4 regions of the Exiguobacterium sp. SH3S3 genome follow, and region 2 is predicted to be linked to each of the others. Evidence: riboswitches for the same ligand, from Rfam matches in the RefSeq annotation. Region 2 holds a riboswitch; each other region holds the start of a gene.
What was found. Region 2 has a riboswitch for S-adenosylmethionine ahead of EVJ28_RS07895 (aminotransferase class I/II-fold pyridoxal phosphate-dependent enzyme). Riboswitches for the same ligand answer to the same signal wherever they lie in the genome.
Positions count from the first base shown of each region.

Region 1: it holds a riboswitch for S-adenosylmethionine, as region 2 does, so the genes downstream of both, EVJ28_RS02830 (methionine ABC transporter ATP-binding protein) here and EVJ28_RS07895 (aminotransferase class I/II-fold pyridoxal phosphate-dependent enzyme) in region 2, are expected to answer to the same signal.
Region 3: it holds a riboswitch for S-adenosylmethionine, as region 2 does, so the genes downstream of both, EVJ28_RS03550 (Na+/H+ antiporter NhaC family protein) here and EVJ28_RS07895 (aminotransferase class I/II-fold pyridoxal phosphate-dependent enzyme) in region 2, are expected to answer to the same signal.
Region 4: it holds a riboswitch for S-adenosylmethionine, as region 2 does, so the genes downstream of both, metK (methionine adenosyltransferase) here and EVJ28_RS07895 (aminotransferase class I/II-fold pyridoxal phosphate-dependent enzyme) in region 2, are expected to answer to the same signal.

Region 1 is NZ_SJUU01000002.1:216,919-219,118, forward strand. Features, by position in the region: gene EVJ28_RS02825 (methionine ABC transporter permease) at 1-66, opposite strand, end outside; gene EVJ28_RS02830 (methionine ABC transporter ATP-binding protein) at 56-1,084, opposite strand; SAM riboswitch class I at 1,163-1,268, opposite strand; gene EVJ28_RS02835 (thioredoxin family protein) at 1,721-1,978, opposite strand; gene EVJ28_RS02840 (PTS sugar transporter subunit IIC) at 2,168-2,200, shown strand, end outside.
Region 2 is NZ_SJUU01000006.1:178,992-181,191, forward strand. Features, by position in the region: gene EVJ28_RS07890 (iron-containing alcohol dehydrogenase) at 1-191, opposite strand, end outside; gene EVJ28_RS07895 (aminotransferase class I/II-fold pyridoxal phosphate-dependent enzyme) at 188-1,363, opposite strand; SAM riboswitch class I at 1,440-1,540, opposite strand; gene EVJ28_RS07900 (AI-2E family transporter) at 1,718-2,200, shown strand, end outside.
Region 3 is NZ_SJUU01000003.1:35,383-37,582, reverse strand. Features, by position in the region: gene EVJ28_RS03550 (Na+/H+ antiporter NhaC family protein) at 1-964, opposite strand, end outside; SAM riboswitch class I at 1,034-1,129, opposite strand; gene EVJ28_RS03545 (GGDEF domain-containing protein) at 1,228-2,200, opposite strand, start outside.
Region 4 is NZ_SJUU01000002.1:155,411-157,610, reverse strand. Features, by position in the region: gene pckA (phosphoenolpyruvate carboxykinase (ATP)) at 1-844, opposite strand, end outside; SAM riboswitch class I at 1,162-1,281, shown strand; gene metK (methionine adenosyltransferase) at 1,413-2,200, shown strand, end outside.

The DNA of each region.
Region 1 (2,200 bases), on a different contig from region 2:
GAGCGTCATATAGAGCGTCTCCCACGTCTGTTCGAACATGACTTGCCAATCTACATTAGGAAACATCGTTTTCCACCTCCACTTCCACTGCCTGCGACCGGATTGAGGCGATCGCCCGCTCGACTTCAGCCGGCTCTCCGATCAATTGGATGAATAGCGTCCCGAGCGCACCGACTTGCGACTGCGTCACGTTACCGCCGATGATGTTGAAGCCGATGTCGTGCTGTTTCAACACTTCCGATAAAATCGGCTGTTCGGCCGTCTCGTTCAAGAATTTGAGCTTGACGATTTGGCCGCTCGGATAACGTGCTTTCAAATGCTCGAACGTGAGCGACATGTCGTCGACGGCACCGATCTGTTTGACGAACTCTTTCGTGATCGGCTGTTCCGGATGTTGGAACACGTCCGCGACTTGGCCGGTCTCGACGACCTTCCCTGCCTCCATGACGGCGACGCGATGACAGATTTTTTGGATGACGTGCATCTCATGGGTGATGAGGACGATCGTCAGTCCGAGTTTCTTATTGATGCTGACGAGCAGTTCGAGGATCGAATCGGTCGTCTTCGGGTCGAGTGCGCTCGTCGCTTCATCGCAGAGGAGCACATCTGGATTTGTAGCGAGCGCGCGGGCAATCCCGACTCGCTGTTTTTGACCGCCCGATAGTTGCGACGGATAGCTGTCTTCACGTCCGGCGAGACCGACGAGATCGACGAGCTCTTGGACGCGGCGTTTGCGTTCACTGGCCGGTACCCCGATCAGTTCGAGCGGGAAGCTGATGTTCTCAGCGACCGTGCGCGACCATAACAAGTTGAAGTGTTGGAACACCATCGAGACGTTTTTGCGCACCCCGCGCAGTTCTTTCGGAGTGAGCTTCGTCAGCTCGCTCCCGGCGACGACGATTTCACCGCTTGACGGTGCCTCGAGCCGGTTGAGCAGACGAATGAGCGTCGACTTCCCCGCCCCTGAATATCCGATTATTCCAAAAATTTCGCCGCTCTCGATTGTGAGCGACACATCATCGACCGCCTGGACCCGACCGTTCTTCGTGTCGAACCATTTGGCCACGTTACGTAATTGAATCAATACCTTTCCCTCCTGACAACAAAAAAAGTACACACGTTTGAGCAAACGTGCGTACTTTATCGGTACGGACAACGATTGCTCTCATCTTCCAAGGTTCTCACCTTGCTGGAATTAGCACCATTTCGGATTGCTCCGCGGTTGCTGGGCGTCATAGGGCCAGTCCCTCAGCCTCTCTTGATAAGAGTGTTGTTTATTCGATTAGCTTTATAATAGCGACACATTATTTTCATGTCAAACTATTTTGTGCGAAAAATCAAAAAAAGGTGCCATCCGAGGATGACACAGAACGTAGCACCTTGAGTCACGGAAGGACAACCCATAGATGAAACTCTTTTGCCCGATCAGAGTGTTCATCCTTATATGGGGGATTCAAGCCATCCATCACTCGGCCTTAGAACGTACCGTGCGGTTACGCGGTCGGTGTCCCTGCGCTTGATTTTTTTGGGGGACAATCTAAGGGAAGGTCCACCTAAAAGTCGCGTAAAGTGATGCACCGGCTGTTCTAAAACGTCTTGATGGCTGGAAAATCTCGTCCTATATTGTGTTCAAGTAAGATGTTGTAATGAATATACCATTCGTGAACTTTCTGTGTCAACTGATTATTTAAAATTTTCTGATTATTCTAATCATCCTATCTCATTTAACGAAAGATAGGACGTGCTGCACGTTTTGAAACGCATATAATCGGTCTTCGACTTGGCCGTCTTTAAGCTTTAACAGCGCCGGTACGCTCATCACTTGATACGCTTCTAACTCTTGCGGGATAAAGTTGGCGTCCTGCTTGTCGATCGCGAGTGTCGGGTCGACCGCTTCGACGACCGCGAGCATCCGCTCGGCCACAGCGCATGTTCCACACATCGGGGCGTATATATATAACAATCCGTCTGAAATCATTTTCTCTCACCTCTTCTATAAGTATATGAATGTGAGTCGATCTGTTCAAAAGTTGTGCTCAACTGGAAAAATCTGAATAGTTCAACATTTCTTGTTGACGCTCGCCCAAAAGAGGCATAGTATGGTCATTAACTTTATCGCTTTCGTACATAACAGCAAACACGTAGAAAAGGACAGGTGAATCCACCCATGACGGAACAAACGAAACTGACAGGCAAACAA
Region 2 (2,200 bases):
ACCTCCGCGTCCGTGCATTCGCCACGGAACAGCGATGTCGGATAGGCAGTGATCGCTGGCAGGACGCGCTTGACGACGTCAAAACCGTTCTGGCCGCGCAGCACGTGAGCACGACGGCCAGCGATCAATTCATCGAGCCGCTCGAGCGCGTCATCCGCATGGTCGTACTCGAGCACGGCTTGGCGGATCATGCCCGGACCTCTTCATACGTCGCGAACAGTTTCTCGATCCGCTCGACGGCCTCGTCGATCTTCGGCTCGGCGGAGACGAGTCCGAACCGGACGTACCGCTCGCCTTCTGAGCCGAAGAAATAGCCCGGCGTCACGGCGACCCCTGCCTCGTGGAGCAGCTTATGCGAGAACGATTTGGCGTCCCCGTCCGGCACTTTCGCCCAGACGAAGAACGAGCCGCTCGGGGCCGTGATGTCCCATCCGGCCTGACGTAACCCGTCGACGAGCCGGTCGCGGCGGGCCTCATACAACCGTGACAAGTCGTCCCGGAGCGAACGCGGTGACTCGAGCGCGGCGATGGCCGCCTCTTGGATGGCCGAGAACACGCTCACATGGACGTGGTCCTGATACGTGTTGATCGCCTCGATGATGTCGCGGTTGCCGACGGCGAAAGCGACCCGCCAGCCGGACATGTTGAACGCCTTCGACATCGTATACACCTCGATGCCGATGTCTTTCGCTCCCGGCGTCTGCAGGAAGCTCGGCGGGACGTGACCGTCGAAACCGATGCTGCCGTAGGCGAAGTCGTGGACGACCATGAGGTCATGCGCATTCGCGAACCGGACCGTGTCGTCAAAGAACGCGGGCGACGCGACGGCACCGGTCGGATTGCTCGGGTAGTTCAAATACATGAGTCGCGCTCCCTGCGGATCGAGCGTCTCATAATCAGGAAGATAACCGTTCTCTTCCCGGAGGACGAGGTCGTGGACGACCGCACCGGCGAGACGCGCCCCCGAGATGTAGTCCGGGTAGCCCGGGTTCGGGAGCAACATGCCGTCACCTGGCTCGAGCACACATTGCGGGAGCGTGATGAGTCCCGACTTGCTGCCGATCAAGATGGCCACTTCGGTCTCGGCATCGAGCGCGACGCCGTATTCGGTCTGGTAGAACGTCGCGACCGCTTGCTTCAGGCGCGTCTGTCCCCGGAACGGGCCGTATTGGTGTGTCGCCGGGTCGAGCAGGGCCGTCTGCAACGCCTCGCAGATCGGGGCTGGTGTCGGCAAGTCGGGCGTCCCTTGGCCGAGCCGGATGACGTCGCGGCCTGAACGCTCGAGTGCGGCGACTTCAGCGGCGAGTCCGACGAAATGCTGGGGTGGTAACGTTTTAAGTAACTTCGAGCGTCTGTCTGTCATGAATAGTCCTCCTATGCAAAAACACCCCTTTCCGAGGAAAGGGGTGTCGAGATACGGACGTATTCAAACAACCACCTTTCCATCTCTCAAGGTCACCTTGCTGGAATTAGCACAGTATTGAAACAATCTGTTGCTGAAGCTTCATCGGGCCAGTCCCTCCGCTTCTCTTGATAGAAAGTGTTTTTATATGCAATTGATAATTTCTGTAATATGTCATTTAGTAAACCAAACGTTACCAACCTTGTCAATCCTTATTTCAAAAATTCCTTGCCGCTATTGAATCCCGGTAAAAAAACGTTCATAGTAAAAGATGAACGTTATTCTGCAAAATTTACAGCATGAGGGGATAGACCATTGGAACTAAACCGTCAATTGATATGGAAGTTAAGCGTGATCGGGCTGATTCTGCTCGTCCTATGGAAAGTCATCAGTGAGCCGGACACGATCTCTCGGGTCCTGCAATATGCGTTTCAGCTGTTGACGCCGATCATCATGGGAATCGCCATCGCGCTGCTCCTCAACACCGTCCTGTCCTACATAGAAGAACGGTTCCACTTGAAGCGCTACCAAGGCTTGTTGATCGTCTACGTCACGTTCATCGGAATCCTTGTCGTGTCAGCGGTGACGCTGTTCCCTCGCATCTATTCGAGTGTCGCGTCTCTCATCGAGGAGCTCCCGTTTTATATTCGCCAAATCGATAGCTTCCTCGGTCAATTCAACACGTATTTGAGAGAATACAACGAGACGATCGCCCAAGCCATCGACTTGAACCGGTTCGAGGAGCGGTATTCCGGATGGGTCGAGACGGCCGTCGTGTCTTCGGTCGGTTACGTGTCG
Region 3 (2,200 bases), on a different contig from region 2:
ATTCCGCACCAGCCCGGCGCTGAATCCGTGACGTGAGTGCATCTCGTAAATAGGTGAGTCCACCGTTATGCGAGATGAGCCCGACGAGTCCGCCCATGAATAACGTCAAGAGCGAGATCTCGGCCATGCCCATCATACCGTCGGCCATCGCCGTAACGTAAGACGTGACGGCCAAGCTTCCGTCAATCAGTCCGATGATGCCAGCGAGCGCGATGCCGCCGAGCAAAACGAGGATGACGTTCAGTCCGGTCAAGGCGAGGACGATGACGGCGAGATACGGAATCAATTTGTACCATTCGAACGCGGCCACTTCAATCGTCGATTCTCCACTTGAGAGAACGGCTAACAGGACGGTCGTGATGATTGCGGCCGGGAGCACGATCCAAAAGTTGGTCCGGAACTTGTCACGCATGTTCGTCCGCTGTGTCCGGACGGCGGCGATTGTCGTATCTGAGATGAATGACAAGTTGTCTCCGAACATGGCCCCGCCGACAACGGCCGCGGCCGCGATCGCGATATTGACCCCGCTCTCTTGATGGATGCCGAGCGCGATTGGGGCGAGCGCGGCAATCGTACCGGTCGATGTGCCCATCGCCATCGAGATGAAGGCAGCGATGACGAACAATCCGCTCAGTAAGAGTGACGGCGGCAGGAACGTCAACGCCGCATTGACCGTCGCGTCAATCGCACCGATTGCACCGGCGACGTTCGAGAACGCGCCAGCGAGCAGGAAGATGAATATCATGATCAAGATACCTGGATTACCGGCGCCTTGGGCGATACGTTCGACGGTCTGTGTGACGCTTCCTTTCGTCATCATCGCGGCGACAATTAAAGCGATCAACGCCGCGATCAGCACCGGGAACTTGTAAAAGTCACCATAATAAATACCTGCCCCGATAAAGAAGACGAGGAAGACGAGCAAGGGCAAGAGCGCCCATTTGTTAGCTGTTGGTTGTTCCAATCGATTCACCTCATTTCATAGAATAGAAAAAGAGAGCCTTCCGAAAAAGGCTCTCTGTAAGAGACACCCTTTTCATCTTTCGAGCAGAACGCTCGCTGGATTTGGCACGGGTTACCCGCTGCCGAGACATCTAAGGGCCAGTCCCTCCGTCTCTCTTGATAAAAAGTCGTCATGATGTAGTTGTTAGACACGTTTTCTAACGTACCTGTTTCAAGTCGGGTTGTCAACAGAAATCCCCCTGCGCCAATGGACGCGGGGGGAAGTCATGTCGTCAAAAAATTATAATGGGCGACGCGGTTACGACCGGCGTACTTGCCGCCGACGTAAAGGGCCCGGTCAGCGTTACGAATCGTATCATCAAGCCGTTTGTCGCCGAACGCTTGAATCGTATCGACGCCGATCGAGGCGGTCACGGGAATATCGACCCCATCGACACGGAACGGCTTATCTTCAATCTTCTGTCGAATCCGTTCGGCGATATCGACGGCTTGGTCGACGTCGCAATGATTGAGCAGCAAGATGAACTCCTCGCCCCCGTAACGGGCCGCAAAGTCATCGGTCCGGAGCACTTGCCGGATTCGCCGTCCGAACTCTTGGAGCACGCTGTCTCCGACTTGGTGACCGTGCGTGTCATTGATTTTTTTAAAGAAGTCGATGTCGAGCATCGCGACTGAGATCGGGTACATCGAGCCGTCCGAGATTTGTTGAATCCCATACTCGTAGAACGCGCGCGCGTTGGCGAGCAGCGTCAAGCTATCGGTGCGGCTTTCCGTGTATAGGCGGTCGCGTTCGTGGCAACGGCTGATTGTTCGGTTGAACGACTTCAACAGTTTCATCATCTCGTTTTGAATGATGGGCGGATAGCCATAGACGTGTTCACCGATCATGACGATGCGTGTGCGGATCCCGTCAATCTCTTCTGACTGGACCGAGATGAAGCTGTGGTAATCGTCATGAAACGCTTCTGACAACGCTGCGTCCCATTCGAAGCGCATCTCATAATCGACAGACTTGGCGTGTGGATGGCGCGCTTCAATCAAGTCGAAGACGATCGGACGGTCGATCGGCTGTCGCGTCAACAAATCGAAATAGAGCGTTCGGTCGAACAGGACGAACTCGACAAACCCTTTATCATATTGGTTGAGGCGCTCACATTGACTCAAGAACACTTCAATCGCCTGGGCCTCGCTTTGAGACAGGGAGACGGCCTCTTTCGCTTCATCGTACTGTTCGATC
Region 4 (2,200 bases), on a different contig from region 2:
AAATTTGAGGTTCGTTCTCACGCGACAAGTTGATCGTCTTGGCGTAGCAACCGCCTTCGATGTTGAAGATGCCGTCTGGTGACCAACCGTGCTCATCGTCACCGATGAGATGCCGTTCCATATCGGCCGATAGCGTCGTCTTTCCCGTGCCCGATAGTCCGAAGAAGAGCGCCGTCTCCCCGGCGTCCGAGACGTTGGCCGAGCAATGCATCGACAAGACGTGCTGTTCAGGTAATAGGAAGTTCATGACCGAGAAAATCGATTTTTTAATTTCGCCGCCGTATTCTGTTCCCCCGATCAGAATGGTACGTTTGGCGAACGAGACGAGGATAAATGTTTCTGAGTTCGTCCCGTCAACTGTTGGGTCGGCCTTGTAGCTCGGTGCATAAATGACCGTGAACGGGTCAAACGCAGCTCTCGTCGGCCACTCTCGCAAGAACAACTGCTTCGCGAACAAGCTGTGCCACGCGTACTCGGTGATGGCGCGTACAGGTAGCGTGTAGTGCTCGTCAGCTCCAGCCGAAGCTTCGAGATAATACAGCTTCTGTTTCGTCTCGAGATGGGTGAGGACTTTGTCGAGAAGAGCGGTGAACTTTTCTTCTGCGATCGGCTGATTGATCGGCCCCCAGTCCACTAACGAGTTGCTGACTTCATCTTGGACGACGAATTTGTCTTTCGGTGACCGTCCTGTGAATTTCCCTGTACTGACCGATAAAGCCCCGTCTTTCGTCAGTACGCCTTCACCGTTACGAATGGCTTCTTCCACCAGTTCTGGAACCGTTAAGTTCCGTAATACATCGGCACCCTTAATTAATTCTTCGATTTTCAGGAGCGTAGTCGCCATCCTGAATCCCACCTTTCCCCTAAATAGATGTGGATGAAATCCGCATACTTCCGCGTTTAATTAGTATGACATTTTCATTATATGTGACACACTAATCGAAAACAAGCATTTCTTTACCCTTTAAAGTAAGCGCTTTCTTACAAAGACATTCTAACATATTCTGTATAAGCGGGGAGTGAAAAAACGGAAACCGTCAAAAAAATGTTTGATATTTCACAAACATAAATGATTTCCGTGATTACGAAGAAATTTACAAATTAAGCAGATACGCTTGACAGAACGGTATGGCATTTATATGATGGTGTTCGTAACGGATACTCTTATTCTGAGCGGTGGAGGGAACAAGGCCCTACGAAGCCCAGCAACCGTCCGATCCTGTAGTCTTTTTCGGAAAAGGTGCTATCCTGAAGCGAAGCGACAGCTTCGAACGATAAGAGGGTAAGGAAGAACGATTCAACCTTTCCCATTGAACGTGGCGAAAGGTTTTTTTCATTACCGTCCCAAAGCAACGCGTAAGGGGAACGAGTACCGTCCACACATCACCCTTATTAATAGGAGGTTTTTCGAAATGTCAAACTTGAACCGTCGACTTTTCACTTCGGAGTCCGTCACTGAAGGACATCCGGATAAAATTTGTGACCAAATCTCAGATGCGATTTTGGATGCAATTTTGGCTGAAGATCCAAACGCCCGCGTTGCGGCTGAGACGTCTGTCACGACAGGTCTCGTGCTCGTAGCTGGTGAAATCACGACATCGACTTACGTGGATATCCCGAAAGTTGTACGTGAAACTGTTCGTGAGATCGGCTACACGCGCGCCAAATATGGTTTTGACGCTGAGACTTGTGCTGTACTCACAGCAATCGACGAGCAGTCAGCAGACATCGCACTCGGTGTCGACCAAGCGCTCGAAGCTCGTGAAGGTCAAATGACTGACGAAGAAATCGATGCGATTGGTGCCGGTGACCAAGGCCTCATGTTCGGTTATGCAACGAACGAGACACCTGAACTCATGCCGCTCCCAATCTCACTCGCTCACAAATTGTCACGTCGCTTGGCAGAAGTCCGCAAAAACGGAACGCTCACTTACCTTCGTCCAGACGGTAAGACGCAAGTAACTGTTGAATACGACCAAGACAACAACCCGGTCCGTATCGATACGATCGTCATCTCGACGCAACACGCAGAAGACATCACGCTCGAGCAAATCCAAGCGGACCTTAAAGAACACGTGATCGCAGCAGTCATCCCGGCTGAACTCATCGATGCCGAGACAAAGTACTTCATCAACCCGACTGGCCGTTTTGTCATCGGTGGACCACAAGGTGATGCAGGTCTTACAGGACGTAAAATCAT